DNA from 3 places in the Bacillus paranthracis genome. Region 1 is predicted to be linked to each of the others. Evidence: a T-box and tRNA genes for the amino acid it is inferred to sense, from the RefSeq annotation. Region 1 holds a T-box; the other regions hold tRNA genes.
What was found. The T-box of region 1 lies ahead of alaS (alanine--tRNA ligase). A T-box ahead of a tRNA ligase gene usually reads a tRNA of that ligase, here a tRNA-Ala.
Positions count from the first base shown of each region.

Region 2: it has a tRNA-Ala gene. The T-box ahead of alaS (alanine--tRNA ligase) is inferred to sense a tRNA for this amino acid. The anticodon was not compared.
Region 3: it has a tRNA-Ala gene. The T-box ahead of alaS (alanine--tRNA ligase) is inferred to sense a tRNA for this amino acid. The anticodon was not compared.

Region 1 is NZ_CP101135.1:4,114,057-4,126,405, reverse strand. Features, by position in the region: gene NLJ82_RS21375 (cysteine desulfurase family protein) at 1-911, shown strand, start outside; gene mnmA (tRNA 2-thiouridine(34) synthase MnmA) at 928-2,043, shown strand; gene NLJ82_RS21365 (tetratricopeptide repeat protein) at 2,153-2,812, shown strand; gene recD2 (SF1B family DNA helicase RecD2) at 2,908-5,244, shown strand; gene NLJ82_RS21355 (YrzR-like zinc ribbon domain) at 5,372-5,560, shown strand; gene NLJ82_RS21350 (YrzQ family protein) at 5,579-5,707, shown strand; gene NLJ82_RS21345 (hypothetical protein) at 5,743-5,955, opposite strand; gene NLJ82_RS21340 (AI-2E family transporter) at 6,132-7,199, shown strand; partial or broken gene NLJ82_RS21335 (PH domain-containing protein) at 7,239-7,583, opposite strand; T-box leader at 7,806-8,025, shown strand; gene alaS (alanine--tRNA ligase) at 8,066-10,708, shown strand; gene NLJ82_RS21325 (IreB family regulatory phosphoprotein) at 10,785-11,051, shown strand; gene ruvX (Holliday junction resolvase RuvX) at 11,055-11,468, shown strand; gene NLJ82_RS21315 (DUF1292 domain-containing protein) at 11,481-11,759, shown strand; gene mltG (endolytic transglycosylase MltG) at 11,975-12,349, shown strand, end outside.
Region 2 is NZ_CP101135.1:780,047-786,666, reverse strand. Features, by position in the region: gene NLJ82_RS03965 (SH3 domain-containing protein) at 1-951, shown strand, start outside; gene NLJ82_RS03960 (hypothetical protein) at 957-1,295, shown strand; gene NLJ82_RS03955 (DUF3965 domain-containing protein) at 1,520-2,671, opposite strand; gene NLJ82_RS03950 (CBS domain-containing protein) at 2,966-3,385, opposite strand; tRNA gene NLJ82_RS03945 (tRNA-Glu) at 3,516-3,587, opposite strand; tRNA gene NLJ82_RS03940 (tRNA-Asn) at 3,589-3,663, opposite strand; tRNA gene NLJ82_RS03935 (tRNA-Ile) at 3,672-3,748, opposite strand; tRNA gene NLJ82_RS03930 (tRNA-Trp) at 3,759-3,829, opposite strand; tRNA gene NLJ82_RS03925 (tRNA-Thr) at 3,836-3,908, opposite strand; tRNA gene NLJ82_RS03920 (tRNA-Phe) at 3,918-3,993, opposite strand; tRNA gene NLJ82_RS03915 (tRNA-Asp) at 4,003-4,078, opposite strand; tRNA gene NLJ82_RS03910 (tRNA-Met) at 4,082-4,158, opposite strand; tRNA gene NLJ82_RS03905 (tRNA-Ser) at 4,186-4,278, opposite strand; tRNA gene NLJ82_RS03900 (tRNA-Ser) at 4,330-4,422, opposite strand; tRNA gene NLJ82_RS03895 (tRNA-Ala) at 4,443-4,515, opposite strand; tRNA gene NLJ82_RS03890 (tRNA-Pro) at 4,531-4,604, opposite strand; tRNA gene NLJ82_RS03885 (tRNA-Arg) at 4,615-4,688, opposite strand; tRNA gene NLJ82_RS03880 (tRNA-Leu) at 4,692-4,780, opposite strand; tRNA gene NLJ82_RS03875 (tRNA-Gly) at 4,797-4,871, opposite strand; tRNA gene NLJ82_RS03870 (tRNA-Leu) at 4,901-4,981, opposite strand; tRNA gene NLJ82_RS03865 (tRNA-Lys) at 4,996-5,071, opposite strand; tRNA gene NLJ82_RS03860 (tRNA-Gln) at 5,076-5,150, opposite strand; tRNA gene NLJ82_RS03855 (tRNA-Tyr) at 5,162-5,245, opposite strand; tRNA gene NLJ82_RS03850 (tRNA-Val) at 5,254-5,329, opposite strand; rRNA gene rrf (5S ribosomal RNA) at 5,335-5,450, opposite strand; rRNA gene NLJ82_RS03840 (23S ribosomal RNA) at 5,552-6,620, opposite strand, start outside.
Region 3 is NZ_CP101135.1:4,617,459-4,629,807, reverse strand. Features, by position in the region: rRNA gene NLJ82_RS24040 (23S ribosomal RNA) at 1-2,145, shown strand, start outside; rRNA gene rrf (5S ribosomal RNA) at 2,248-2,363, shown strand; tRNA gene NLJ82_RS24030 (tRNA-Val) at 2,368-2,443, shown strand; tRNA gene NLJ82_RS24025 (tRNA-Thr) at 2,448-2,523, shown strand; tRNA gene NLJ82_RS24020 (tRNA-His) at 2,533-2,608, shown strand; tRNA gene NLJ82_RS24015 (tRNA-Leu) at 2,631-2,711, shown strand; tRNA gene NLJ82_RS24010 (tRNA-Gly) at 2,741-2,815, shown strand; tRNA gene NLJ82_RS24005 (tRNA-Leu) at 2,832-2,920, shown strand; tRNA gene NLJ82_RS24000 (tRNA-Arg) at 2,924-2,997, shown strand; tRNA gene NLJ82_RS23995 (tRNA-Pro) at 3,008-3,081, shown strand; tRNA gene NLJ82_RS23990 (tRNA-Ala) at 3,098-3,170, shown strand; tRNA gene NLJ82_RS23985 (tRNA-Met) at 3,191-3,267, shown strand; tRNA gene NLJ82_RS23980 (tRNA-Ile) at 3,272-3,348, shown strand; tRNA gene NLJ82_RS23975 (tRNA-Ser) at 3,366-3,458, shown strand; tRNA gene NLJ82_RS23970 (tRNA-Met) at 3,486-3,562, shown strand; tRNA gene NLJ82_RS23965 (tRNA-Asp) at 3,564-3,639, shown strand; tRNA gene NLJ82_RS23960 (tRNA-Phe) at 3,652-3,727, shown strand; tRNA gene NLJ82_RS23955 (tRNA-Thr) at 3,742-3,817, shown strand; tRNA gene NLJ82_RS23950 (tRNA-Lys) at 3,828-3,903, shown strand; tRNA gene NLJ82_RS23945 (tRNA-Gly) at 3,917-3,987, shown strand; tRNA gene NLJ82_RS23940 (tRNA-Ile) at 3,998-4,074, shown strand; tRNA gene NLJ82_RS23935 (tRNA-Asn) at 4,082-4,156, shown strand; tRNA gene NLJ82_RS23930 (tRNA-Ser) at 4,164-4,254, shown strand; tRNA gene NLJ82_RS23925 (tRNA-Glu) at 4,261-4,332, shown strand; gene NLJ82_RS23920 (L-lactate dehydrogenase) at 4,988-5,932, shown strand; gene NLJ82_RS23915 (S8 family serine peptidase) at 6,112-10,335, opposite strand; gene NLJ82_RS23910 (CalY family protein) at 10,368-10,973, opposite strand; gene glgB (1,4-alpha-glucan branching protein GlgB) at 11,444-12,349, shown strand, end outside.

The sequences.
Region 1 (12,349 bases):
TTATCGGTGTAGCGCGTGCGAACCGTCATAAAGGTAACCATATTATAACGACACAAATTGAACATCATGCAATTTTGCATACGTGTGAATTGTTAGAGCGTGAAGGATTTGAAGTGACATATTTACCTGTTGATGAAACAGGACGAGTTCAAGTTTCTGACATACAGAAGGCATTAACAGAAGAGACAATTCTTGTATCTATTATGTTTGGGAATAATGAAGTTGGGACGATGCAACCAATTGCGGAAATAGGTAAGCTGCTAAAAGAGCATCAAGCTTATTTCCATACAGATGCGGTACAAGCTTACGGTTTAGTAGAAATTAATGTGAAAGAGTTTGGTATTGATTTATTATCAATTTCAGCTCATAAAATTAACGGGCCAAAAGGTGTCGGGTTCTTATACGCTGGTGCAAATGTGAAATTTGAACCGTTATTAATAGGCGGGGAGCAAGAAAGAAAACGCCGTGCTGGTACTGAAAATGTGCCGAGTATCGTTGGGTTGCATCATGCAATTTTGCTAGCTGAAAAAACTCGTGAGCAAAAAAATGCCCAATATGAAGAGTTTAAAGATATAATGGTATCTGTCTTCAAAAATGAAGACATTACTTTCGAGGTAAACGGAAACTTAGAATATCGCTTACCACATGTGCTTAATATTAGTTTTACAGGAATGAACATTGAACCGTTTCTTGTGAACTTAGACTTAGCTGGCATTGCAGTATCAAGTGGTTCGGCTTGTACAGCTGGTTCAATTGATCCATCACATGTATTAGTGGCGATGTTCGGAAAAGACTCCGATCAAATACGTTCATCCGTACGCTTTAGTTTCGGACTTGGAAATACGAAAGAGCAAGTTGAGAAAGCGGCGTACGAAACAGTGAAAATCGTGAAGCGATTAACACAAAATTAGCATGGGAGGTGACATGATGAACAAACTACCTCACGAAACACGCGTTGTCATCGGGATGTCCGGTGGCGTCGATTCATCTGTAGCGGCTCTTTTATTAAAAGAGCAAGGTTATGATGTAATCGGAATTTTTATGAAAAACTGGGATGATACAGATGAGAATGGTGTCTGCACAGCAACAGAAGATTACAATGATGTAATCGAAGTGTGTAACCAAATTGGTATTCCGTATTATGCAGTAAACTTTGAAAAACAATACTGGGATAAAGTATTTACGTACTTCTTAGATGAATACCGAGCTGGTCGTACACCAAACCCAGATGTAATGTGTAATAAAGAAATTAAATTTAAAGCATTTTTAGAGCATGCAATAGCGCTTGGTGCTGATTATGTAGCGACAGGTCATTATGCACGCGTTGCTTATATGGACGGCGAATATAAAATGCTTCGCGGCGTTGATGACAATAAAGACCAAACGTATTTCTTAAATCAATTAAGCCAAGAGCAATTATCAAAAACAATGTTCCCGCTGGGGGAACTGAAGAAACCACAAATTCGTGAAATGGCGAAAGAAGCTGGTTTAGCGACAGCGGCGAAGAAAGATAGTACTGGTATTTGCTTCATTGGTGAGCGTAACTTTAAAGATTTCTTAAGTAACTATTTACCAGCACAACCAGGTGTGATGCAAACATTATCTGGCGAAGTGAAAGGCAAGCATGACGGTTTAATGTACTATACAATTGGACAACGTCATGGCCTTGGTATTGGTGGTAACGGTGATCCGTGGTTTGCTGTTGGGAAAAACTTGAAAGAAAACATTTTATATGTTGATCAAGGATTCCATAACGAACTTCTATATGGCGATGAAGTTATTGCTACGAATGTTGGCTGGGTAAGTAATGAAGCGAAAGAAAAAGAATTTAAGTGCACAGCGAAATTCCGTTATCGTCAAGAAGACAATAAAGTAACGGTTCAAATCGTTGATGAAAATACAGTTCGTATTCTTTGTGACGAGCCAATTCGTGCAATTACACCAGGACAAGCAGTTGTTTTCTATGATGGAGATGAGTGCTTAGGCGGTGCTACAATTGATGAAGTGTACCGTAGCGGTAAGAAATTGGATTATTTAGGATAAAAGAGAAGCCTCTGCCGATTCGCGGTTAGAGGTTTCTTTTACATAAGGCGAATTTTCGTTCGCTTGGAAAATACATTCTTTGTTATAATTTGTTGTAGAGGTGAAGGACATGTCAAACAAACTTGAAACAGGTATTCAATATATGCAAGAAGGAAACTGGGAAGAAGCTGCTAAAAATTTCACAGAAGCAATCGAAGAAAATCCGAAAGATGCGCTTGGATATATTAATTTTGCGAACTTATTAGATGTACTAGGTGACAGTGAGAGAGCAATTTTATTTTATAAACGTGCATTAGAGTTAGATGATAAATCAGCGGCTGCGTATTATGGATTAGGAAACGTATATTACGGTCAAGAGCAATTTGCAGAGGCGAAAGCTGTATTTGAACAAGCGATGCAAGCTGGATTACAATCAGCTGATGTAACGTTTATGTTAGGTATTACACATGTGCAACTTGGAAATGATCGTCTTGCACTGCCGTTTTTACAAAGAGCAACAGAATTAGACGAAAACGATGTAGAAGCTTTGTTCCAGTGCGGACTTTGCTTTGCACGACTAGAACATATTCAAGAGGCGAAACCTTATTTTGAAAAGGTATTAGAAATGGATGAAGAGCATGCAGATGCGTATTATAATTTAGGTGTTGCCTACGTATTTGAGGAAAAAAATGAGAAGGCTCTCGCTTTATTTAAGAAAGCAACTGAAATTCAGCCGGATCACTTTTTAGCGGGTAATGGTGTTCGTTTATTAGAGCAAGAAGCTGAATAAGGAAAATGTAGTTTAATGGGTAGTTATCCCTCATCTAAATAGGTGGGGGATGTACTGCTCATTAAAGTGAAACGAAACCGGAAAGGAGAGGAAAGATGGGAAATCAACATGCAATGGATTTGTTTGAGGAAGAGAAAAAGTTTATAAAAGCGCAAGTTCTTCATACCATTTTCCACAACGAAGAAAACCTCTATTCCGTTGTCAGTATGAAAGTCATTGAAACGAATGAAACGTACGACGAAAAAAAAGTGATGATAAACGGTCATTTTCCCCGCATGCATGAAGATGAAGTGTTTACGTTGACAGGTCATTTTAAAGACCATCCAAAGTATGGGAAACAATATTTAGTTGAAACGTTTAAGAAAGAATTGCCGCAAACGAAAGCCGGTATGGTGCAATATTTAGCGAGTGATTTATTTAAAGGGATAGGAAAGCGTACAGCTGAAAAAATTGTGGACCATCTGGGGGAACATGCTATTTCTAAAATTATGGATGATCCTGAGGCTTTAAATGGTGTTGTCAACAAGCAAAAAGCACAAGAAATTTATGAGACAATTGTTGAACATCAAGGGCTAGAGAAAGTAATGAGCTTTTTAAATGGCTACGGTTTTGGAACGAAGCTTTCTATTAAGATTTATCAGCAATATAAAGAGATGACATTAGAAGTAATTCGTAATAACCCGTACCAACTTATTGAAGAAGTGGACGGAATTGGTTTTGGAAGAGCGGATGATATCGGGCGTGCGTTAGGGATATCGGGTAATCACGACGACCGTGTACGCGCAGGATGTTTTTACACGTTAGAGAATGTCTCATTACAACTTGGTCACGTTTATATGAGGAAAGACCAACTTGTAAGAGAAACGATGTCACTTTTAAACAATCAAGAAGGAAGAGTGACTGAGGAAGATATTGTAGGTTGTATTGAAACGATGCAAAGTGAAGGGAAAGTCATCATAGAAGAAGAGCGAGTGTATTTAGCAACGTTATTCTACTCTGAAAAAGGTGTTGTAAAGTCCATTCGCAGGCTTATGAATCAAGAAGAAACACCTTCATTTCCAGAGGCAGAAGTGTTAAAAACATTAGGTGAAATTGAAGAACAACTGAACGTACAATATGCACCGTTTCAGCAAGAAGCAATTCAAACGGCACTTCATAAACCGATGATGTTATTGACAGGTGGACCAGGAACAGGAAAAACAACAGTTATTAAAGGAATTGTTGAAATGTATGCGTCACTTCACGGGCTATCGTTAAATCCGAATGAATACAGTGATGATAATCCATTTCCGATATTATTAACGGCTCCAACAGGAAGGGCAGCGAAGCGAATGAGTGAATCAACAGGGCTTCCAGCTTGTACAATTCACCGTTTACTTGGCTGGACGCCAGAAGGGTCTTTCCAGCGGAATGAAACAGATCCGGTACAAGGGAAATTACTCATTATTGATGAATTTTCAATGGTTGATATTTGGCTTGCAAATCAGCTGTTTAAGTCATTGCCGACTAACATTCAAGTTATCGTTGTAGGCGATGAAGATCAATTACCATCTGTAGGACCTGGACAAGTATTAAAAGATTTATTGAATGCAGGTGCAGTTCCAACAGTAAAGCTTACTGAGATTTATCGTCAAGCGGAAGGTTCATCAGTAATTCAACTTGCCCATGCGATAAAAAATGGAACGCTCCCACCAGATTTAGCGCAAAACCAAAAAGATCGTTCATTTATCGGTTGTACAGGAGCTCAAATTGTTGAGGTTGTTAAGAAGGTTTGTGAGAATGCGAAGACAAAAGGGTTTAGCGCAAGAGATGTACAAGTATTAGCCCCGATGTATCGTGGACCGGCGGGTATTAATGTACTAAACGAAGCGTTGCAAGAAGTGTTTAATCCGAAAAGGGAAAAGAGTAAAGAAATTGCTTACGGTGATGTTGTATACCGAAGAGGCGATAAAGTCTTGCAACTTGTTAATCAGCCGGAGAGCCAAGTGTTTAATGGTGATATCGGCGAAATTGTTTCGGTGTTTTATGCGAAAGAGAACGTTGAGCAACAAGATATGATTATCGTTTCATTTGATGGAATTGAGGTAACATATACAAAACCAGATTTAAATCAAATTACACATGCCTATTGCTGTTCGATTCATAAATCACAAGGTAGTGAATTTCCGATTGTGATTATGCCGATAGTAAAAAGTTATAATCGTATGTTACGTCGTAATTTAATTTATACTGGTATTACAAGAAGTAAGAAGTTCCTTATTATTTGCGGGGAGGAAGCTGCTTTCCAGTCTGGTGTAAATCGCCTTGATGATGCAATGCGTCAAACGACTTTAGCTAGTCGATTGCAAGAATCACAAGGAGAAGTACAGATGGTAACGGTTAACGGCGAAGAAATGGACGTGGAAAACATTTCACCGTATGATTTTATGTAACAAGGTGAAATTATATAGTGAAACTTTCAAACGTATAACGTTGAAAGGATCCAGCAATGTATAAATGAATGCAGTTTGGACATAATGGCGAATAGAATCCGGGAGACTGTAAGGAGATGAACGCCATATGTTTATTTGTCCAAATTGCAAAGGAAAAGACATTGGAAAAATAGGTGTCAACCAATTTTATTGCTGGAATTGTTATATCGAATTATCGGTTTCAAAGGGGAAAATCCATACGCATCAAGTAGAAGAAGATGGTTCACTAAGCTCTCTTGATGATTTATTTGATGAGAATGAAAGAACGATCGGATAACGAAAAGGGGGATTTACTTTGAATCTACGCAATTCATTAATCGCATTAGGTGTTGGAGCGGCAGCATATCAATATGCTCGCAAACAAGATGTATTTTCAAAACGTAATATAAAAAAAGCACGTAAGATGATTAAATCTTATTTATAAGCGTAAAAAACTCCCTTCATGATAAGGGAGTTTTTTTATGCACTTGTATGCAAATATAAAAGTCCAATTTCAGAGAAGAGATAAGATAGGCCGTAACATCCAACGCCAAGCATTCCGTAATGAAATAATTGCTTCGCTTTTTCTTTTCGTGAGGAACGAATAAAGAAGCCTTTCCAAATACCAAACCCGATACAAATCCATTCAAGAATCATAAAAAGTGCAGATAATATGAGCATAAATAAAACCATTATGAGCCCTCCTGATTATAATGTTTCATGCTGCATTCTTAGGGGTGGTTGTCCTTGTTATGTTATGTATATGTACATCTTTACAAAACAGTATGGTCTGCACGAAAAGATTTTAAAACTTTTGCACATAACCTACCCTATTTATTTTCAAAATAAAGGTGGAGGAGGTTTTTCGTGTGAAGAATCTTAAAATCATTTGGATATATCGTTTAGGGTTATTGTTACTTGTTTTTCTTTGTTTGCTCGTCTTTTTAAAAATTAAGCCGCTATGGGCACCGATTATTTTTGTATGTAAAGTGGCCATTACACCGTTTCTTATTGCATGTTTCATTGCGTATTTATTGCATCCTTTAATTGAAAAAATTCATAAGGAAGGGATGCCGCGCACACTCGCTATTTTGCTCATTTACATCCTTTTCTTTGGCGGAATTGGTTATGGAATTTATAAAGGAACGCCGGTTGTGATTAAGCAATTACAAGAAATCAATGAACAATTCCCGCAGTTTACAAAAATGTATGATTCTTGGATGGATGGTGTTACAGAACAAACAGCGAATTTTCCATCATTTATTCATGAAAAGGTGAAACAAATTTTTATTGGAGTAGAGACGAAGATACAAGCGCTTTTAAATAAAGTGATGAGCACAGCTCGTGGTGTACTGGATTCGTTACTCATTATTTTCTTGATTCCGTTCATTGTATTTTACATATTAAAAGATTACGGCGAATTTTATCATATTTTTTGGAAACTAGTCCCGAGTAAGTGGCGTAGTACGGGGCAAATACTGGCGAAAGAAATAGATAAATCACTTGGAAGTTATATTCGCGGACAGTTATTCGTTTGTTTAGTATTAGGAGGAGTATCGGTTCTTTCTTTTTGGTTTATCGGTATGAAATATCCATTATTACTTGGCATCATCATCGGGATAACAGATATAATCCCATACTTTGGCCCTATTTTAGGAGCGATTCCAGCGTTGATGATTGCAGCAACGGTATCAACAAGTTTACTCATTAAAGCGGGGATTACGATTGCTATTTTGCAATTCGTAGAAAGTAACATTTTATCCCCTTATATCGTTGGTAAGTCGCTTCGCATGCATCCTGTCGTTATTATGCTTGCACTACTAGTTGGGGGAGAAGTGGCAGGAATTGTAGGGTTATTAATATCAGTTCCTGTTTTAGCGGTCATTCGTACAGTGATTGTTCATGTAAGGCCTCTTTGGAAAAAAGAAGATGTGTAATAGGAAGGCCCTCTACTTATAAAAGTAGAGGGCTTATCATTATTTAGAGAGTTGTTCGTTTATTTTTTGAACGAGAGAGCTTACATCATTTGTTTGAATATGTTTTATTTTTTTTCATTCATTATCATACATAAATACAATTTGATTGCTGAAAAGCCGCTTTTGTTCTTTTAAATTTGAAATTTTTGCGAAAGCGTACTCTTCAAATAAAGGGTTCTTACTTACATCTGGTCCATAAAAGAAGAGCCGTTTGTCTGTTAAAATTAGCAATCCTGGCCTTGCGACGGAACGATAAATAAATATGTCTAGTGAACAGGCTACGTAAAACAATATTGTTTCATCAGTCGTTAACATATTTTTAGCTTTGTTCAATAAGGTTGTCATTATAATCGCTCCTTTATTATTAATAATTTAATTATAACAAAAATAAAATATTCAGAAAATTGCGTGGGAGTAGTACAATTTATTAATACATGCATAATATATGAAAAGGCTGTTAAGAATGAATAGTAGAATAGCTATGATTAATAAGTAATTGATATAATATAAATGATTATCTAGATTGACAAACTTAAGAGAATTCTATTATATTTAGTCATATAATACATTAAATCAATGACGGAACAAGTACGTTACAGTCCATTTATAGAGAGAAGCTTCCATATGGCTGAAAGAAGCTTTAAATGAAGGGTAACAGAAAGCTAATCCTGAGAGCAGCTAATCACTGCCGTCTTGCCACGTTACGGCACCATGAGGTGATGAATTGATTCATATAGCAATCAATTCATAATTAGGGTGGTATCGCGAGTTAACTCTCGTCCCTTTTATAGGGGCGGGAGTTTTTTATATTTAAGGAGGAAAATACAATGAAACAACTAACAGGCGCACAAATTCGTCAAATGTTTTTAGACTTTTTCCAAGAAAAAGGACATGCAGTAGAACCTAGTGCATCACTAGTTCCACATGAAGATCCATCTCTTCTATGGATTAACAGTGGTGTAGCAACATTAAAAAAATATTTTGATGGACGTGTAATCCCGCAAAATCCACGTATTACAAATGCTCAAAAATCAATTCGTACAAACGATATTGAAAACGTAGGGAAAACAGCTCGTCACCATACATTCTTTGAAATGTTAGGAAACTTCTCAATCGGTGATTACTTCAAAGAAGAAGCAATTACTTGGGCTTGGGAATTTTTAACGAGCGACAAATGGATCGGATTCGATAAAGAATTACTATCAGTTACAATCCATCCAGAAGATGAAGAAGCATTCACAATTTGGAATGAGAAAATGGGCGTTCCAAAAGAGCGCATCATCCGCTTAGAAGAAAACTTCTGGGATATCGGTGAAGGACCAAGTGGACCGAATACAGAGATTTTCTATGACCGCGGAGAAGCTTACGGTAATGACTTTAGTGACCCAGAATTATATCCAGGCGGAGAAAATGAGCGTTACTTAGAAGTATGGAACCTTGTATTCTCTCAATTTAACCATAATCCAGACGGTTCATATACACCACTTCCTAAGAAAAACATCGATACAGGGATGGGTCTAGAGCGTATGACATCTATCGTTCAAGATGTGCCTACAAACTTTGACACAGACTTATTCATGCCAATGATTGGTGCAACAGAAACAATCTCTGGTGAGAAATATCGTAATGGTGACTTAGAAAAAGATATGGCGTTTAAAGTAATTGCTGACCATATCCGTACAGTAACATTCGCTGTTGGTGACGGTGCTCTTCCATCTAACGAAGGCCGTGGTTATGTATTACGTCGTTTATTACGTCGTGCGGTTCGTTATTCGAAGAAATTAAACATCAACCGTCCATTCATGTTTGAATTAGTACCGGTTGTTGGAGAAGTAATGAAAGACTTCTATCCAGAAGTACTTGAAAAGAAAGATTTCATTGCAAAAGTTGTGAAAAATGAAGAAGAGCGTTTCCACGAAACACTTCATGATGGTGAAGCAATTTTAGCTGAAGTTATCGCAAAAGCTAAAGAAGAAAAAACAACGGTTATTTCTGGAGTAGATGCGTTCCGTCTATATGACACATACGGTTTCCCAATTGAATTAACAGAAGAATATGCCGAAGAAGCTGGTATGACTGTTGATCATGAAGGTTTTGAAAATGAAATGGAAAAACAACGTGAGCGCGCACGTGCTGCTCGTCAAGATGTTGATTCTATGCAAGTTCAAGGCGGTGTCCTTGGAGAAGTGAAAGTAGCGAGCGAGTTCGTTGGTTACGGTACAGTTGCAACAGAAAGTAACGTTGTTGCACTTGTGAAAAACGGTGAATACACAGACAGCTTACAAGTTGGTGAAGAAGGACAATTAATGCTTGATGTAACACCATTCTATGCTGAGAGCGGTGGACAAATTGCAGACCGTGGTTATCTTCTTGCTGATGGCGTGAAAGTTCTTGTAAAAGACGTACAAAAAGCACCAAACGGCCAAAACTTGCACAAAGTTGTAGTTGAAGAAGGTACATTAACGAAAGATGCGGCTGTAAAAGCTATTATCGATACGAAAAACCGTAGTAGCGTTGTGAAGAACCATACAGCGACTCACTTACTACACCAAGCATTAAAAGACGTACTTGGAACACACGTTAACCAAGCAGGTTCTCTTGTAACTTCTGAACGTCTACGCTTTGACTTCTCTCACTTCGGTCAAGTACAAGCTGACGAATTAGAAAAAATTGAGCGTATTGTAAACGAGAAAATTTGGGAAAGTATTGATGTTGAGATTTCTCAAAAAGCAATCGAAGAAGCGAAAGAAATGGGCGCAATGGCATTATTCGGTGAAAAATACGGAGATGTTGTACGCGTTGTACAAGTTGGCGATTACAGCTTAGAGCTTTGCGGTGGTTGTCACGTTGATAATACAGCTTCTATCGGTATTTTCAAAATCGTTGCTGAGTCTGGTATCGGTGCAGGAACTCGTCGTATTGAAGCAGTAACTGGTAAGTCTGCATACGAATTAATGAACGATCAAGTAGGTTTATTAAAAGAAGCAGCAGGAAAAATGAAAACAAATCCGAAAGATATTTTAACAAGAGTTGATGGTCTATTTGCTGAAGTGAAACAACTGCAAAAAGAAAATGAATCTCTTGCTGCGAAATTAAGCAATATCGAAGCTGGAAACTTAACGGATTCTGTAATGACAGTTGATGGCGTGAACGTATTAGCAGCGAAAGTAAATGTTGCAGATATGAATAACTTACGTACGATGATGGATGATCTGAAGAATAAATTAGAATCTGCGGTTGTCGTATTAGCGTCTGTAAATGATGACAAAGTAAACATCTTAGCTGGCGTAACGAAAGATTTAATTAGCCAAGGTTACCATGCTGGTAAACTTGTGAAAGAAGTAGCTTCTCGTTGTGGCGGTGGCGGTGGTGGCCGTCCTGATATGGCACAAGCGGGCGGTAAAAACCCAGCGCAAGTTGAGGAAGCTTTAGCATTTGTACAAGAGTACGTTAAATCTGTTTCAAAATAAACAGATAGTAGTGTACAATGGTAGGGAGAGGAGAAGTTCTTCTCCCTATACTTACTATATAAGTGAGGTGCTTGAAATGGACGGTTTTGATAAAACAATGAAGTTTAGCATTCAAGATGAAAAACAGAGTGTCCATGTAAATGATGTACTTTTAACTGTGTATGATGCACTTCAAGAAAAAGGCTATAATCCGATTAACCAAATCGTCGGTTATTTATTAAGTGGAGACCCAGCATACATACCTCGCCATAAAGATGCACGAAGCATCATTCGCAAGCTTGAACGTGATGAATTAATTGAAGAGCTTGTGAAGTCTTACTTGAAACATCATCGTGAGGAGTAATTTATGCGGATATTAGGTTTAGATGTAGGTACAAAAACAGTCGGAGTTGCAATTAGTGACGAAATGGGCTGGACAGCGCAAGGGCTTGAAACAATCAAGATTAACGAAGAACGAGGTCAATTTGGTTTTGACCGCATTTCTGAGTTAGTAAAACAGTATGATGTGGACAAGATAGTAGTAGGTTTACCTAAAAATATGAATGGTACAATTGGCCCGCGTGGTGAAGCATGCCAACAATTTGCAGAAAACCTACGAGAGCTGTTACAATTAGACGTTGTAATGTGGGACGAGCGTTTGTCAACGATGGCAGCGGAACGTCTACTCATTTCAGCCGATGTAAGCCGTAAGAAGCGAAAGCAAGTAATTGATAAGATGGCTGCAGTCGTAATCTTACAAGGATTTTTAGATAGAAAATAAGAGGTGACCAAAATGGAAGAACGTCAAATTACAATTGTAGACGAAAAAGGTAACGAACATTTATGTGAAATTATTTTCACTTTTGATGCTGAAAAATTTGGTAAAAAATCATACGTAATCTTCTCTCCAATCGGTGAAGTAGACGAAGATGGAGACCCAATTTATGATGCAATGGCTTATGAGCAAAATGAAGAAGAGGGCGGAGTATTACTTCCAATCGAATCTGAAGAAGAGTGGGAAATGGTACAAGAAACATTTAACACTATTGCTGATGAGCAAGAAGCTGAATAATAAGTACTGAAAAGGTGGACGGTATATCGTCCGCCTTTTTTATATGTAAAATGAAAGATTTTTTGTCGAAACTGCGTAATCCTTTGTAGTATAATGAGACGGATTGTAGAAAATAAAGTATCTGTCAAAAATGATAGGTAAATGTATTGTGATTTTTCATCGTTTTGTATAGAAAGATGTACATATGGCCTACAATTGAATAAGGAGGAAGAGTTTTGGTAGAGAATCAAGTGAAAAAGAAGCGCAGACGCATTTTTTTATTTTCGATTATTGCACTGCTTTTAGTTTGTGGTTCAGTCTATGCGTATATTTCATCCGCATTAGGACCGGTTGATAGCGGGAATAAAAAAGAGATTGAAGTAGAAATTCCAAAGGGATCATCTACTAGTAAAATTGGTGAGATTTTAGAAGAAAAAGGTGCTGTGAAAAACGGTACAGTTTTTAGTTTTTATACAAAGGCTAAATCTAAAAATTTACAAGCGGGTACATATTTATTAAATCCTTCAATGAGTGCAAAAGATGTTATTGAGCAAATGTCATCTGGTAATGTACATCGTCCAGCACTTTATAAAGTGACGGTAAAAGAAGGG
Region 2 (6,620 bases), 1.9 Mb from region 1:
AATATACTTGAAACAACTAATGGCTGGTATAAAGTATCTGTTAATAATAAAGTAGGTTACGTACAAAAAGATTCTATTCTACTAAAAAACAAACTTCAATCTAATAATCAATATATCGTCAATGCCAATGCATTAAACGTTCGTTCTGAACCTAATTTAGAATCTTCAATTTTAGATGTATTACCAAATGGGAAATTCATTACTATTCAAGAAGAACAAGGTGAATGGTATAAAATTTTACATAATGGCAAAACAGGTTACGTACAAAAGGCATTCGTATCTAATGGTTCACAGCCTTTAGTAAAAGGCATCACAGTTCAAAATAATACGAAATACACAGTTGCAACACCTAAACTTAATGTGCGTAGCAACGCTAGTACAAGTAGCGCACTACTTGGTTCATTACAAAATGGTACACAATTACAAGTAGTGGAAACTGTAGGAACTTGGTATAAAATTCGTTTTGGCACAGGATACGGATATGTGGCAAAGCATTATGTAGTGCAAAATCAAACGCAATCACAAGCTCAAACGACTCAACCTACTTCCATTCCAGCCGTTTTCAAATTCCCTACTCAAGGAAAAATTAGCTCAACATTTGATATGCGCTGGGAACAAATGCATTATGGTATAGATATCGCAGCTCAGGGTAATGTCTCTATCCAGGCTGCTGCGGCAGGTAAAGTCGTGAAATCATATTATTCAGCTAGCTATGGCAATGTTGTGTTCATCGCCCATCAAATAAACGGGAAATTATATACAACAGTCTATGCTCACATGAAAGATCGCACTGTACAAGCTGGTGATCAAGTACAAGCTGGACAATTAGTAGGTCATATGGGAAACACAGGTCATTCATACGGGCAACATCTTCATTTTGAATTACACAATGGAGAATGGAATTTTGAAAAAACAAATGCAGTAAACCCACTGCCATATTTAGTTAGGTAAATTGTATGCCACGCAATATCAATATACCTCTCTTAATTGAATACTTAGCCTTTTTAGGCCTAATCTGTTGCTTAGTAATTTATAATACAAATACTGTATTTTTATCTATTATCATTGCTTTTGTTGCTTTAGAAATTATGATGGAAGCTTTTCAAGTTCAACTAAAACAAAAAATTGCCCATATTTATAATGCCATTTTTCTATTAAGTGCTTTAATAACAAATATTATTAGTAATAGTTTTTATTTATCTACCGTATTTCCCGTATTTTTTATGGCTGTTTTATTATTCATAGCTAGATACATTCATGTCCCTAATAACAAAAAACACGAACAAGAAGCTTAGAAAGAGGAGACACTGTGTACCAATCTTTCAAAGATAATCCGATAAAATATATATTGAATTTATATAAAAAAACAAATACTTTTTTTGGTATACAAGGAAGCTATACGGCACAATTTCTCCTTTATGGAATGTTATTTCTCGTCTTAATTACATTCTCCTTGCTTTACTAATAAAAAAAGGATCTCACAATTGAGATCCTTTTTAATTTATATAGAAAGTGCTCTTTATCCACAAGCATATTTTTCATAAATAAAGCTAAGATTATATTTTTTCTCTAAGCTCATTCTTTGTTCATCATCACACCAATAGAACAGAATATCATGAATCGTTGCATAACGCTTATTTTTAAGAAACAGTTTAAAGAAAGATGGTAAACAGTCATGTAATTGTATAAATATATAATTGCGTAATATTTCTTCTTTATATTTAATGCCCTTACAAATATACAATAATTCTTCACAATAATATGCATGTTGTGGAACTTGGATCATTTCAAAAAATGGCACATATGATAATAATTTTCCAATAAAATGATCATATCGATCCATTATTCCTATCGTCATATGCTCCATCATATCTTTCATTACATATAAATAATCATCTACATGAGTAGTCTTGAGTGGGTCTAATCGATCTGAAATTTGAGAAAGTACAGCCCTTTGGCAAGCTAACACCGCTTGACTAGGTCCATAATATGATAGAAAGTCTGTACACTTACGATACTTTCGTAATAAATCATATGTATATAAGTCATAAACAAAAGTATTACAATACATCGCTAAACTCATCATATCACTATTTAATTGCTCTTTTGATAGTGACTTAGCTCTCTTACACATATAAAAAAATGTAAATTCTAATACTTCTTTATGGGATAATAAATGTTTACAGTCTGTTATACATTTCTCATTAAATTTAACTCTATCCCAAATTTCTACATCTCCATCAGTTAATTCACCAATACGATATTTAATTATTAAATAGTTTAAAGCAACCGCCTGCGTCAAAAGATCCCACGTTTCATATTCCAATGAAGTATGAACAAACTCAGCTAGCCCTTGAGTTACCATAAAAGTATTCGCTTCTTCATACCAACCAATTTCTTGGCATAAGCGAAGAATACGTACTAAAGTTGGAATTTCGTCTTTATGAAATTGCGGTAAATTCTTTGCTTTATTCATTCCATATACGATAAATGCCGCTAAATTTTCTTCTTTATAAAATTCTTTTTCTTTCCACACTAATATAGTTCGTTCTTTCCCTTCACCTTTTGGATGACAAGGTACAAGCAAAGAAAATAATTCAGCGAAATTATTTGGTTCTATATATGTATCTGTAACCAAATTCCAATTTGGATCGCGCTGTACAGCCTTCATATAATTCCCCTTCCCTTTTATCTACATAGGAAATATTAATCCATTATCACATCATTAACAATGAATATTGTTATATTCGAAATCAATCATAATACTTATATCTATCAGTATATCATTTTTTCTCTTATTTATAATTAGGAATGACAAATTTAAATAAACTGTCGAAATTACTAACTGTATACTTATTATATAATGGCTCAGATACATCATGCTAACATATTAGCTTAACCCTATATACTAGAATAATGTATCTGATTTTTATACGTAACGTATTACACTAATTAAAGTCTCACTTCATTCCGTATGCTCTGATATTTCACTTAAAGCAAATCCCGCTTGATCATCTGCCGATTCTTTTATAGCTAAATCTCCTAGTGCTAACATCCCAACGAGTTGACCACTCTCAACTACTGGCAATCGTCTAATTTGATACTGTGCCATTAACTCTGTAGCCTTTTCAATAGGATCATCTGGAGAAACTGAAACAATGTTTTTTGTCATTACATTTGTAATTTTATTAGATCCAGGATGTTTTTCAGCAATCCCTCGAACAACTAAATCTCGGTCCGTAACAAGACCAACAACTTGTTCATTTTCAACAACCGGGATCAATCCAATCGATTCTTCTTTCATCTTTACAGCAGCTTCATATACATTGTCTAACGGTGTACACTGTACAATATGAGTGCTCATCAAGTCTCTCACTCGTGTCATTTGTATCTCCTCCTTTTTATACATACCATAGCTTTTCCTAAATCCCTTTATTTATTTCAGGAAAATCAGTTGATAAAGGAGAATGAACGCACAATAAAAAAGAGTCAGCAATATGCTGACTCTTTTTTTATGACCCGTACGGGATTCGAACCCGTGTTACCGCCGTGAAAGGGCGGTGTCTTAACCACTTGACCAACGGGCCATGGCTCCGCAGGTAGGACTCGAACCTACGACCGATCGGTTAACAGCCGATAGCTCTACCACTGAGCTACTGCGGAATAATATATGGTGGGCCTAAATGGACTCGAACCATCGACCTCACGCTTATCAGGCGTGCGCTCTAACCAGCTGAGCTATAGGCCCATATACTTTACAGGGGCAGTAGGAATCGAACCCACACTGGAGGTTTTGGAGACCTCAGTTCTACCTTTAAACTATGCCCCTAAAGGATGCCGACTAGAGGACTTGAACCCCCAACCTACTGATTACAAGTCAGTTGCTCTACCAATTGAGCTAAGTCGGCATAAAAAAATGGTGGCTCGGGACGGAATCGAACCGCCGACACGAGGATTTTCAGTCCTCTGCTCTACCGACTGAGCTACCGAGCCAAACATAAATGGCGGTCCCGACCGGGGTCGAACCGGCGATCTCCTGCGTGACAGGCAGGCATGTTAACCACTACACCACGGGACCATTTGGTTGCGGGGACAGGATTTGAACCTGCGACCTTCGGGTTATGAGCCCGACGAGCTACCGTGCTGCTCCACCCCGCGATGATAAAATATTTACTTTATAAAAAATGGAGGAGGTAGAGGGATTCGAACCCCCGCGCGACTCTCGCCGCCTGTCGGTTTTCAAGACCGATCCCTTCAGCCGAACTTGGGTATACCTCCATGAAGGAAAAAATATTTTATTATTTATGTCTAAACCATTTTAAAAGAAAATGGAGGAGGTAGAGGGATTCGAACCCCCGCGCGATTCTCACCGCCTGTCGGTTTTCAAGACCGATCCCTTCAGCCGAACTTGGGTATACCTCCGAGACATATAATAAATAAAGTGGAGCCTAGCGGGATCGAACCGCTGACCTCCTGCGTGCAAGGCAGGCGCTCTCCCAGCTGAGCTAAGGCCCCATGTTTTTGGGAATATCGGGAAGACAGGATTTGAACCTGCGACCCCCTGGTCCCAAACCAGGTGCTCTACCAAGCTGAGCCACTTCCCGTTATTAAAAGCGCGCCCGAGAGGAGTCGAACCCCTAACCTCTTGATCCGTAGTCAAACGCTCTATCCAATTGAGCTACGGGCGCATATGGTGCCGAGGGCGGGGGTCGAACCCGCACGGTGGTCACCCACCGCAGGATTTTAAGTCCTGTGCGTCTGCCTGTTCCGCCACCCCGGCATGTCATATTGAAAATTGGAGCGGAAGACGGGATTCGAACCCGCGACCCCAACCTTGGCAAGGTTGTATTCTACCACTGAACTACTTCCGCAAGACATGTATGAGTTATTTTATTAAAAGTGCGGGTGAAGGGAGTCGAACCCCCACGCCAAAGGCGCTAGATCCTAAGTCTAGTGCGTCTGCCAATTCCGCCACACCCGCATATTTTGTTAAAATGGTGAGCCATGAAGGACTCGAACCTTCGACCCTCTGATTAAAAGTCAGATGCTCTACCAACTGAGCTAATGGCTCTTAATGGCTGGGCTAGCTGGATTCGAACCAGCGCATGACGGAGTCAAAGTCCGTTGCCTTACCGCTTGGCTATAGCCCATTAATTAAGAATGGTGGAGGGGGGCAGATTCGAACTGCCGAACCCGAAGGAGCGGATTTACAGTCCGCCGCGTTTAGCCACTTCGCTACCCCTCCGACATATATGGTGGAGGATGACGGGATCGAACCGCCGACCCCCTGCTTGTAAGGCAGGTGCTCTCCCAGCTGAGCTAATCCTCCATTTTGCCTGGCAACGTCCTACTCTCACAGGGACAAGGTCCCAACTACCATCGGCGCTAGAGAGCTTAACTTCCGTGTTCGGTATGGGAACGGGTGTGACCTCTCTGCCATCATTACCAGACTCTATTCATTTAAGACAAGAATCATTATAACTTATTTAACTTTAAAAGTCAACAAGTTTTTTATATTCTTTCAAAACTAGATAACATTGCTTCATATTATATGGTTAAGTCCTCGATCTATTAGTATTCGTCAGCTCCACATGTCACCATGCTTCCACCTCGAACCTATCAACCTGATCATCTTTCAGGGATCTTACTAGCTTACGCTATGGGAAATCTCATCTTGAGGGGGGCTTCATGCTTAGATGCTTTCAGCACTTATCCCTTCCGCACATAGCTACCCAGCTATGCCCTTGGCAGAACAACTGGTACACCAGCGGTGCGTCCATCCCGGTCCTCTCGTACTAAGGACAGCTCCTCTCAAATTTCCTACGCCCACGACGGATAGGGACCGAACTGTCTCACGACGTTCTGAACCCAGCTCGCGTACCGCTTTAATGGGCGAACAGCCCAACCCTTGGGACCGACTACAGCCCCAGGATGCGATGAGCCGACATCGAGGTGCCAAACCTCCCCGTCGATGTGGACTCTTGGGGGAGATAAGCCTGTTATCCCCGGGGTAGCTTTTATCCGTTGAGCGATGGCCCTTCCATGCGGAACCACCGGATCACTAAGCCCGACTTTCGTCCCTGCTCGACTTGTAGGTCTCGCAGTCAAGCTCCCTTATGCCTTTGCACTCTACGAATGATTTCCAACCATTCTGAGGGAACCTTTGGGCGCCTCCGTTACACTTTAGGAGGCGACCGCCCCAGTCAAACTGCCCACCTGACACTGTCTCCCGGGTCGATAAGACCCGTAGGTTAGAATTTCAATACAGTCAGGGCGGTATCCCACCAGCGCCTCCACCGAAGCTAGCGCTCCGGTTTCAAAGGCTCCCGCCTATCCTGTACAAACTGTACCAAAATTCAATATCAGGCTACAGTAAAGCTCCACGGGGTCTTTCCGTCCTGTCGCGGGTAACCTGCATCTTCACAGGTACTATAATTTCACCGAGTCTCTGGTTGAGACAGTGCCCAAATCGTTACACCTTTCGTGCGGGTCGGAACTTACCCGACAAGGAATTTCGCTACCTTAGGACCGTTATAGTTACGGCCGCCGTTTACTGGGGCTTCAGTTCAGAGCTTCGCTTACGCTAACCCCTCTCCTTAACCTTCCAGCACCGGGCAGGT
Region 3 (12,349 bases), 500 kb from region 1:
GAACCCACGCACGTTGAAAAGTGCGGGGATGAGGTGTGGGTAGCGGAGAAATTCCAATCGAACCTGGAGATAGCTGGTTCTCCCCGAAATAGCTTTAGGGCTAGCCTTAAGTGTAAGAGTCTTGGAGGTAGAGCACTGATTGGACTAGGGGTCCTCATCGGATTACCGAATTCAGTCAAACTCCGAATGCCAATGACTTATCCTTAGGAGTCAGACTGCGAGTGATAAGATCCGTAGTCAAAAGGGAAACAGCCCAGACCGCCAGCTAAGGTCCCAAAGTGTGTATTAAGTGGAAAAGGATGTGGAGTTGCTTAGACAACTAGGATGTTGGCTTAGAAGCAGCCACCATTTAAAGAGTGCGTAATAGCTCACTAGTCGAGTGACTCTGCGCCGAAAATGTACCGGGGCTAAATACACCACCGAAGCTGCGGATTGATACCGAATGGTATCAGTGGTAGGGGAGCGTTCTAAGGACAGTGAAGTCAGACCGGAAGGACTGGTGGAGTGCTTAGAAGTGAGAATGCCGGTATGAGTAGCGAAAGACGGGTGAGAATCCCGTCCACCGAATGCCTAAGGTTTCCTGAGGAAGGCTCGTCCGCTCAGGGTTAGTCAGGACCTAAGCCGAGGCCGACAGGCGTAGGCGATGGACAACAGGTTGATATTCCTGTACCACCTCTTTATCGTTTGAGCAATGGAGGGACGCAGAAGGATAGAAGAAGCGTGCGATTGGTTGTGCACGTCCAAGCAGTTAGGCTGATAAGTAGGCAAATCCGCTTATCGTAAAGGCTGAGCTGTGATGGGGAAGCTCCTTATGGAGCGAAGTCTTTGATTCCCCGCTGCCAAGAAAAGCTTCTAGCGAGATAAAAGGTGCCTGTACCGCAAACCGACACAGGTAGGCGAGGAGAGAATCCTAAGGTGTGCGAGAGAACTCTGGTTAAGGAACTCGGCAAAATGACCCCGTAACTTCGGGAGAAGGGGTGCTTTCTTAACGGAAAGCCGCAGTGAATAGGCCCAAGCGACTGTTTAGCAAAAACACAGCTCTCTGCGAAGCCGTAAGGCGAAGTATAGGGGGTGACACCTGCCCGGTGCTGGAAGGTTAAGGAGAGGGGTTAGCGTAAGCGAAGCTCTGAACTGAAGCCCCAGTAAACGGCGGCCGTAACTATAACGGTCCTAAGGTAGCGAAATTCCTTGTCGGGTAAGTTCCGACCCGCACGAAAGGTGTAACGATTTGGGCACTGTCTCAACCAGAGACTCGGTGAAATTATAGTACCTGTGAAGATGCAGGTTACCCGCGACAGGACGGAAAGACCCCGTGGAGCTTTACTGTAGCCTGATATTGAATTTTGGTACAGTTTGTACAGGATAGGCGGGAGCCTTTGAAACCGGAGCGCTAGCTTCGGTGGAGGCGCTGGTGGGATACCGCCCTGACTGTATTGAAATTCTAACCTACGGGTCTTATCGACCCGGGAGACAGTGTCAGGTGGGCAGTTTGACTGGGGCGGTCGCCTCCTAAAGTGTAACGGAGGCGCCCAAAGGTTCCCTCAGAATGGTTGGAAATCATTCGTAGAGTGCAAAGGCATAAGGGAGCTTGACTGCGAGACCTACAAGTCGAGCAGGGACGAAAGTCGGGCTTAGTGATCCGGTGGTTCCGCATGGAAGGGCCATCGCTCAACGGATAAAAGCTACCCCGGGGATAACAGGCTTATCTCCCCCAAGAGTCCACATCGACGGGGAGGTTTGGCACCTCGATGTCGGCTCATCGCATCCTGGGGCTGTAGTCGGTCCCAAGGGTTGGGCTGTTCGCCCATTAAAGCGGTACGCGAGCTGGGTTCAGAACGTCGTGAGACAGTTCGGTCCCTATCCGTCGTGGGCGTAGGAAATTTGAGAGGAGCTGTCCTTAGTACGAGAGGACCGGGATGGACGCACCGCTGGTGTACCAGTTGTTCTGCCAAGGGCATAGCTGGGTAGCTATGTGCGGAAGGGATAAGTGCTGAAAGCATCTAAGCATGAAGCCCCCCTCAAGATGAGATTTCCCATAGCGTAAGCTAGTAAGATCCCTGAAAGATGATCAGGTTGATAGGTTCGAGGTGGAAGCATGGTGACATGTGGAGCTGACGAATACTAATAGATCGAGGACTTAACCATATAATATGAAGCAATGTTATCTAGTTTTGAAAGAATATAAAAAAACTTGTTGACTTTCAAAGTTAAATGAGTTACAATAATTCTTGTCTTAAATGAATACAGTCTGGTAATGATGGCAGAGAGGTCACACCCGTTCCCATACCGAACACGGAAGTTAAGCTCTCTAGCGCCGATGGTAGTTGGGACCTTGTCCCTGTGAGAGTAGGACGTTGCCAGGCAAATGGAGGATTAGCTCAGCTGGGAGAGCACCTGCCTTACAAGCAGGGGGTCGGCGGTTCGATCCCGTCATCCTCCACCATTTAGCCGACTTAGCTCAATTGGTAGAGCAACTGACTTGTAATCAGTAGGTTGGGGGTTCAAGTCCTCTAGTCGGCACCAGAAATCATGGCGGTTGTGGCGAAGTGGTTAACGCACCGGATTGTGGCTCCGGCATTCGTGGGTTCGATTCCCATCAGTCGCCCCATTTTTCTTAAATAAATTAATATGCGGGTGTGGCGGAATTGGCAGACGCACCAGACTTAGGATCTGGCGCCTTTGGCGTGGGGGTTCGACTCCCTTCACCCGCACTTTTAATTAAATAACTCATACATGTCTTGCGGAAGTAGTTCAGTGGTAGAATACAACCTTGCCAAGGTTGGGGTCGCGGGTTCGAATCCCGTCTTCCGCTCCAATTTTCAATATGACATGCCGGGGTGGCGGAACAGGCAGACGCACAGGACTTAAAATCCTGCGGTGGGTGACCACCGTGCGGGTTCGACCCCCGCCCTCGGCACCATATGCGCCCGTAGCTCAATTGGATAGAGCGTTTGACTACGGATCAAGAGGTTAGGGGTTCGACTCCTCTCGGGCGCGCTTTTATTAACGGGAAGTGGCTCAGCTTGGTAGAGCACCTGGTTTGGGACCAGGGGGTCGCAGGTTCAAATCCTGTCTTCCCGATATTCCCAAAAAACATGGGGCCTTAGCTCAGCTGGGAGAGCGCCTGCCTTGCACGCAGGAGGTCAGCGGTTCGATCCCGCTAGGCTCCACTTATTTTAATATCATTTATGGCGGTGTAGCTCAGCTGGCTAGAGCGTACGGTTCATACCCGTGAGGTCGGGGGTTCGATCCCCTCCGCCGCTACCATAAAGGACCTTTAGCTCAGCTGGTTAGAGCAGACGGCTCATAACCGTCCGGTCGTAGGTTCGAGTCCTACAAGGTCCACCATTAGAAGTTTATATCTCGGAGGTATACCCAAGTTCGGCTGAAGGGATCGGTCTTGAAAACCGACAGGCGGCGAGAGTCGCGCGGGGGTTCGAATCCCTCTACCTCCTCCATTTTTTCTTAATTAAATATTTTATCGTCGCGGGGTGGAGCAGTCTGGTAGCTCGTCGGGCTCATAACCCGAAGGTCGCAGGTTCAAATCCTGTCCCCGCAACCAAGGTCCCGTGGTGTAGTGGTTAACATGCCTGCCTGTCACGCAGGAGATCGCCGGTTCGACCCCGGTCGGGACCGCCATTTTTACATAAAGGCTCGGTAGCTCAGTCGGTAGAGCAGAGGACTGAAAATCCTCGTGTCGGCGGTTCGATTCCGTCCCGAGCCACCATTTTGAAGTCGCAAGCCGGCTTAGCTCAATTGGTAGAGCAACTGACTTGTAATCAGTAGGTTGGGGGTTCAAGTCCTCTAGCCGGCACCACTTTCAAAATGAGCCATTAGCTCAGTTGGTAGAGCATCTGACTTTTAATCAGAGGGTCGAAGGTTCGAGTCCTTCATGGCTCACCATTTACAATTTAATGCGGGTGTAGTTTAGTGGTAAAACAAGAGCCTTCCAAGCTCTGGTCGAGAGTTCGATTCTCTTCACCCGCTTTTCAATTATGGGCCTATAGCTCAGCTGGTTAGAGCGCACGCCTGATAAGCGTGAGGTCGATGGTTCGAGTCCATTTAGGCCCACCATAATTGTTCCGCAGTAGCTCAGTGGTAGAGCTATCGGCTGTTAACCGATCGGTCGTAGGTTCGAGTCCTACCTGCGGAGCCATATTTATAGAGAAGTACCCAAGTGGCTCAAGGGGCTCCCCTGCTAAGGGAGTAGATCGCGAACGCGGTGCGAGGGTTCGAATCCCTTCTTCTCTGCCAGTAATTGGCCCGTTGGTCAAGTGGTTAAGACACCGCCCTTTCACGGCGGTAACACGGGTTCGAATCCCGTACGGGTCATATTAAAAGAGATAGCATAATCTGCTATCTCTTTTTTGTTGTGTAAAAGTGATACTCAAGGTCATTAACGAAATGGCACTTAGAAATATATCATAGCTGGGAAGATCCTAAGGAATTAGTTGTAGAGTTATTAGATACAGTTGAATAATAAAATCGAAATACGGGTTGTTCAAATAAAGCATGCTGCATTAGGAACTACCGCGGAAAATAAATAATATATAGAAGAAGCTGTCTCTCAGTAGGTAATCTACTGAAGACAGCTTTTTTATGTTGTCATTATTGTCGAGTTTTGTCGGTAAGTCGATATTCCTTGTCGAATCGCCGATATAATTTGATTTACGATCGATATATTATAAAAATCGTTGATATATTTAAATAATCGTCGATATAATTTCACTTACCGATAAAACGGAACTATTTCACGTTCACAATCTAAAGAAAACGCCTCCATTGAAATGGATTCCACACCTATTCTAATAACTTTACACTCTATGTGAAAAAGTTCACAAATAGGTCATAATTTGTGAAGTAATTCACAATAATACGTGCTACAATATGAATGTAAAGAAGTTAAACAACATTAAATTAGTATTTTAATTAATTACTTAAACAATCATAAAAAAATATATGTGAACAATAGAGAGGGGAAATTACCATGAAAAAAGGTATCAATCGTGTAGTATTAGTAGGAACAGGAGCTGTAGGTTGTAGTTACGCTTACTCAATGATCAACCAAGGTGTAGCTGAAGAATTCGTATTAGTAGATGTTAATGAAGCAAAAGCAGAAGGGGAAGCAATGGACTTAAGCCATGCGGTACCATTCTCTCCATCACCAACAAAAGTTTGGAGCGGTAGCTATGCAGATTGTAAAGATGCAGATTTAGTAGTTATCACTGCTGGATTACCACAAAAGCCAGGTGAAACTCGTTTAGACTTAGTTGAGAAAAATACAAAGATCTTTAAACAAATCGTTCGCGGTATTATGGATAGCGGATTCGATGGAATCTTCTTAATCGCAACTAACCCAGTTGATATTTTAACTTACGTAACTTGGAAAGAATCTGGTCTACCAAAAGAGCGTGTAATTGGTTCTGGTACTACTTTAGACTCTGCTCGTTTCCGTTACATGTTAGGTGACTACTTAGATGTAGATCCACGTAACGTTCATGCTTACATCGTTGGTGAACACGGTGACACTGAACTTCCAGTATGGAGTCACGCTACTATCGGTGTACAAAAACTAGAAACAATCTTAGCTAACAACGAACAGTACAAACAAGAAGACTTAGACAAAATCTTCGAAAACGTACGTGATGCAGCTTACCATATCATCGAGCGTAAAGGTGCAACTTATTACGGAATCGGTATGTCACTACTTCGTGTAACTAAAGCAATCTTAAACAACGAGAACAGCGTATTAACTGTATCTGCATACCTTGAAGGTCAATACGGTGAGAAAGATGCTTACGTAGGTGTTCCAGCTGTAATTAACCGTGAAGGTGTACGTGAAATCGTAGAGCTTGAGTTAAATGAGGATGAAAAAGCGAAATTTGCTCATTCTGTAAAAGTATTAAAAGAAACAATGGCACCAGTACTATAATAATAATTGCTAAATAATCCAGAAGTGGGGAACTACTTCTTACTTCTGGATTTATATATAATTTAATATAAATTCCTTTTCCGGTTTCCCTTGTATATCCCCAATATACCCCTTTTGCTGGATCAGGGTCGTTTATAGAAAAGAGCACTCTACTTTGGGTAGAGTGCTCTTTATTATTATCATTTTTTAGGCGTTAATCCTAATTTCTTTAAAATATCTGCCAGTGTACCGCTTTTTGATTTTTCAACAGGTGTTTGTGATTTAGATGCATCGGGACCTTTTTTCAAGAAGTTCTTTTCAACGAAGCGAATATCTTTTTCGTCAACAATACCATCTTTATTTAGGTCACCGTCTTTCACAGATACTCCTTTTTTACCATAGTTGCTAGCGATAATTTCAGCATCTTTTATATCAATTACTTTATCGCCATTTACATCACCTGCAAGGTTTTCATCAAGGCGTGCATAATAATATTGGCCAAGTAGCTTACCGTCTTTTTCAGTACCAAGTTTCGTTGTTAGTCGGCTTGTTAAATGCCCTGGTACTTCTACATATAAGTTATAGTCGCGTTTATTAACAGGAAGTCCATTTAGTTTGAAGTATCCGTATTTGTCTAGTGAGCCTTCAAACTTATGACGGTAAGAATCAGTTGCATATACTTTTACGCCAAGCTTTGTATAATCGAATTTCTCATCTAAATAGCCACGTTCATTTAAGAATGCACCAGGTTTAATATTTCCTTCTACTAGTGAGTTTAAAGACATAACTGAGAATGTTTGATCTTGAAGGACACGCATTCTATTTGGCTCTGATTCACCTTGTTTCCAGTAAGCGAACACTGATAAATCTAATTGAGCATTTGCTTCATAAAATTCATCATTTTCTACCTTAAAAGTTATATCAATGAACGGGAAGTCACCATCTAATCCAGCGAAGTTTTTATCATCAATAGCCCCGCCTACTGTAACAGAACCTTCTTCTAGTTTTGATTCATTTATTTTTGCGGTTACCCCTTTTTCAGAAAGGAGTTTTTCAAAAGCAGGATTCAATTTCACATTTGCAAATTTGAAGTTCTTCTCTAGGAATTGTACGTTAAATGCCCCAGCAACGAATTGTTTTACGTGTTTCGCGTTTAGGGTTACTGTGAACTCGTCCCCTTTATATACTTCTTTTTTATCATAACTAGCCTTTGCATATTGAGCTCCTTGCGGGATAAACCAATAATTATTTACACCGCTTGGATAGTCAGGACCTGCAGTTGCATAATCGAAAATATATACGCCTGTGTTCATTGGACCTTCCACTTTAAAGGATTCAGGAGTAATGCCAACTTTAAAGTCTCCGTTTGCATTAATAGGTAAAAACTTATGCAAGTATGGAGAATAGTCATAATACATAACGCCATTCGCTTCTTGCGTAATGTTTAATCCTTTTCCTTTTAAGTAGTCAACGTTTGAATCATACACATTTCCTTTAATCCATAACGCTTTTTTACCATCTTCTACTGTGTAATTTTCTTCATTTAATTCATAAATACCAGGTTTTAATCCAGTTAATTTTACTTCTGGCGGTGTATTATCAATTACGACATAATCACCTTTCACACGTGCTTTTCCAGCTTTATCATAGCCAACAAACTCAATTGTGTAGTCTCCTTCTGGTAAGTTGATTTTCTCATCACCAATTGGTTTTGCAGGATCATTTGTAAAAGGATACACTTTTCCGTTAAAGAAGGATTCTAAGTAGTAATACACATCCGTTTTTAGGCCACTCGTGTTTAATGTTCCAATGAAGCCGAGTGCTTTATTTGTTTTCGAATCTTTCACGATAAGGTCTAACGTTTCAAGTTCGCTATTTAATTGGAATGCCCCGTGAACATATGATTCACCATATGGATTAAACTTTGATGTATCAGTTGAAATTGCTTTTCTTGATAATATGGCATTTTCAATACCAGGCTCTGATACACGAATAGAGAACGGAATTTGATACGTTTCTTCTTTATTTTTCGTATTTGTAATATGAATATATCCTTCATATCGGCCTTGTTTTACACCGGCTGGAACATTAATTTTTGCTTCAATTTCATCTGATTTACCAGCATCAAGTGTAAAAGTTTCTGGAACAGAAACTTTTACACCGTTTGCGATAGCATCGTTAATAGCAGAAGATGCTGGTGTATAAGAAATTTCTGTTTTAAATTCTTTTTTCTCTTGTTTATTATGGTTTTCCACTTTTATATTTCGTTTTTGTTCAAGAGCTTCACTGTCTTTTTGATAGAACTTCCCGAATGCAATGGATCCGGTTTCTTCTGGTACTTCAATTACTTCATCATTTACAACTGTTTTTGTTGTATCTAGCACTTTAAAACTTGTTTCCGTATGAACGGCGTTGTATGCATCTACTCGTCCAGCTCCAACTTCATATACGGAATACTTTTCTTTTAAATCATCAGCTGTGTTCATAAGAGACGCCTTTACATCGAATGGAGAGTATTCTGGGTGTTCTTGTAAAATAAGAGCAGCAACGCCCGCGATATGAGGAGAAGCCATGGATGTTCCTTGCATACGCTCATAGGAAACGTCATAGTTTTCGCCCTCTTGTGGGTCGTTAATATATTCAGGTATTGTTGAAAGTACAGCAACACCAGGCGCTGTAATATCAGGTTTAATATCATCATTTGATGTAACAGGGCCGCGTGAGCTAAAGTCTGCAAGATGATCGCCTTCTGTTTGAATGTAACTAAGTTCGCCAAAGCTAAAGGATGTATTACCTTGTTCGATTTGAGCTTTTAGTTTTTCACCGTCTTCTTTCGTTAGGCGGAATGCTGGAATGTATTTTGTACTTTCGCCAACGTAGAAAGGAATTTCTCCGTCTACATTGTTATAAATAATAACGGCTTTTGCACCTGCTTGTTTTGCATTCGCAATTTTTTCATCAAATGACAGTGTACCGCGTGCAACGAGAGCGATTTTTCCTTTTACATCTTTTTTACTAAACTCGTCAGGCGTACCAATTCCTACAGATTCAATAGGTAAAGTTTGTCCCTTGAAATCTTCTATTTTATCAGTGAAGTTTTTGCCGAATAAAATTAGGTTAGGAAATTGTAATTGTCCAGCATGACCTGATAGTTTCGGTAAGGAAATAGAGCTATCACTTGCGCCGACCGTAATTGCAAATGGAGAAGCACCTGGTGATCCGAGTGTCGCTGGATTTGGACCAGAGTTTCCAGCAGCAACGACTGTAACAACACCAGAAAGCATCGCGTTATTGACAGCGATAGACGTAGGATCAAGCGGATTGTTGCTATCGTCACCTAACGATAAGTTAATAACGTTCATACCGTCAGAAATAGATTTATCGATTGCAGCAATAATACCTGAACTAGCTCCACTTCCGTATGGACCGAGTACACGATAGTTATACAGTTCAATGTCAGGTGCAACACCTTTTACTGCGGAATCTGATTTGTTTTTCTTTTGAGCAGAAACGATACCTGCTACGTGAGTGCCGTGGGCTGTGTAGAAGGAAGAGCCACGATCATCAAATTCAGGAGCGCCAGATTGTTGCCATTCTGTATAAGTTGTTTCCATCGGATCTGCATCGTTATTAATAAAGTCCCAACCTTTTACGGAGTTTGGATCTATCCTGCTAGAGTCTTCGCCAGGTTTTGCGCGATAGCCCTTATACACGTCTTTTAGGTCAGGATGATTGTAATCAATACCTGTATCTAATACACCAACTTTAATTCCTTTTCCAGTAATGCCCTCGCTATGTAACTTATCGACCCCAATTTGCGGAATGCTATCTGTTAGTTTTTGAGGTGCTTTTTGCTCTGCTTGTTTTGGTAAATTTAGTTTCACTTCATAATCTTTCCAAATACGCTTTACAACGCCAATTCGTAACAATTCTTCTACTGTATTTGCAGGTAATGTCAGCGCAACCCCATTTATGGCATGTTTATAAGAACGTTTAATTTGTACTGACTGGAAATTCCCTGACTTTACTGATGGGCTAAATTGATAAAGGCGTTTTAGTCCTTTTTGAAATTCCTCATGCTCTTGATCAATACGCGCTTTTATATTTTCAGGAGCAGCTTGTAATCCTTTTTCTTTTTGTTTTAATTCATTAATCTTTACTGGAGCTGTTTGAAATTCTACAATGATATTTACTGGTTCAGAACTACTTGTATTAATATCTGGCGAGATAGTAAAACCAGGGTTGGCATCTAACGTTTGTAATGCCTGACGCTGTTCTTTAGAAAGTTTTGATAGTAAAGACTGGGCGTTTGAAGAGTCAATTTGATTAATAGGATTTTCAGCAAGTACATTGAACGGAAGGGCAGTTGAAAGCAGAACGCCAGCCGTGACAATTCCGGTAACAAAACGATTTTTCTTTTTCATGTATAAGCCTCCGATAATTTATATTTTAAAATTTATTTCTCCGTGCCTGGTGTTTGCTCTGCATGGAATGTCCAGTTTAGCTGTAAGGAATCACCCTGGAATTTATTTTGATCTTGTTCGTTGTCTTCGAAGGAGAAGAGCACGTGTAAATAATCTGTTTCACCAGATTTAATACCGTCTATTAAGTTATGACGTTCTAGAGAAGTAGCCACATCTTCAGGTTTCATAGTTTTTAATTCTGATAGTTTTGTTTCCCACAAAATTTCATGATCATCGTTTGGATTAGATGGCTTTCCATCATTCACTAAAAATTTGACGATGATGTGATCGCCTAAATCTTCACCATCATTATTTTTTTTTGCATCTGTAACTTCATAGGATGTTTCAAGTGCTACTTTTGCAATATCCAATGACCCTTTATTTTCAAGCGTGAAATTTTTTTCAATAAAGTCACCTGGCTTTAAATCTTTCACATCAACGATTACACTTGGATTAATAGAAAGGTCTAGTGTTCCAGCTTGAAATGAGTTACTAGATGTTTCCGAATCACTGAAGTAGGCGAATACACCGCCGAATGTAAGGGATAAGCCAAGCGTTGCTGTGACAACTCCTATTCCAACCTTTTGTTTTAATGACATAAGAAAGCCCCCCTAATTAAATTTTTATAGCGACTGTTCGTAACAAGGATAAATAAGTAAACATAGTAGTCCGCTATGAATTGTAGTTACGAAAAGTCGGTGTTCTTTATTGAGAACAAGTATATGCTTATCAATTTTCCATTTCAATACAATTGTGACGAAAAATGTTGAGAAACATTTTTTTATGACAGATTATTTTGTTGCGATTTTAAGTGGAAAATAGGATGAAAAAGAGGGTGAAGCTAATAAAATAGAGGTTGAGAAATAAATAGTAAGATGAAAGGCTAGTGAAAAATGAAGCGTTTTCAATGAATATTCGTCAAAATTCGATATTTTATATAGAAATGTGAAAAAAATTCAACATTTTTAAGAAAAAAACGTATATTTTTTATAAATGAACAAGGATATTTCAGTTTTTCGCAGAATTGGTAAAGTATAAAAAATTCTGTCATCTTAGTGAGGTGAGCATATTGAGTGTAATAAATTGTGAAGAAGTGAAACGAGATGAGTTTCATACAGAAAAGTACTATGAAAGTTATAACATCTTTGGCGCACATATTGTGACGGAAGATGAGATGCGAGGTGTACGATTTACAGTATGGGCTCCTCATGCGAAAGCAATGAGTGTTGTTGGAGATTTTAATGAATGGGATTATGAGCAACATAAGATGCTGCAAGTGACAGAAGAGGGAATTTGGTCCCTATTTATACCGCATATAGAAGAAAGAGAAATATATAAATATGCGATTGAAACGATGGCTGGTGATGTCATTCTTAAGGCAGATCCGTATGCTGTGTATGCAGAAGTAAGACCGAATACGGCATCTGTAGTTTTTGATATAAAGGGATACGAATGGAATGATAAAAACTGGAGTCGTAAGAAAAAGAAAAAATCGGTTTATAAAGAAGCGATGACAGTTTATGAATTACATTTCGGTTCTTGGAAAAAGAAAGAAGATGGAACACTGTACTCTTACAGGGAAATGGCAGAAGAACTCATTCCTTATGTGGTGGAACATCAATTTACACATATTGAAATTATGCCGCTTGTTGAGCATCCATATGATCGTTCTTGGGGATATCAAGGAACGGGATATTATGCAGCAACGAGTAGATTCGGCACACCACATGATTTGATGCATTTTGTCGATGAATGTCATAAATATGGAATCGGTGTCATTTTAGATTGGGTGCCGGGGCATTTTTGTAAAGATGCTCACGGTTTATATTTGTTTGATGGGACACCGACTTATGAATATAAAGATAAAGATGTGCAAGAAAATCCAGTATGGGGAACTGTCAACTTTGATTTAGGAAAGAGGGAAGTACGTAATTTCTTAATTTCAAATGCTTTATTTTGGATGAGATATTTCCAT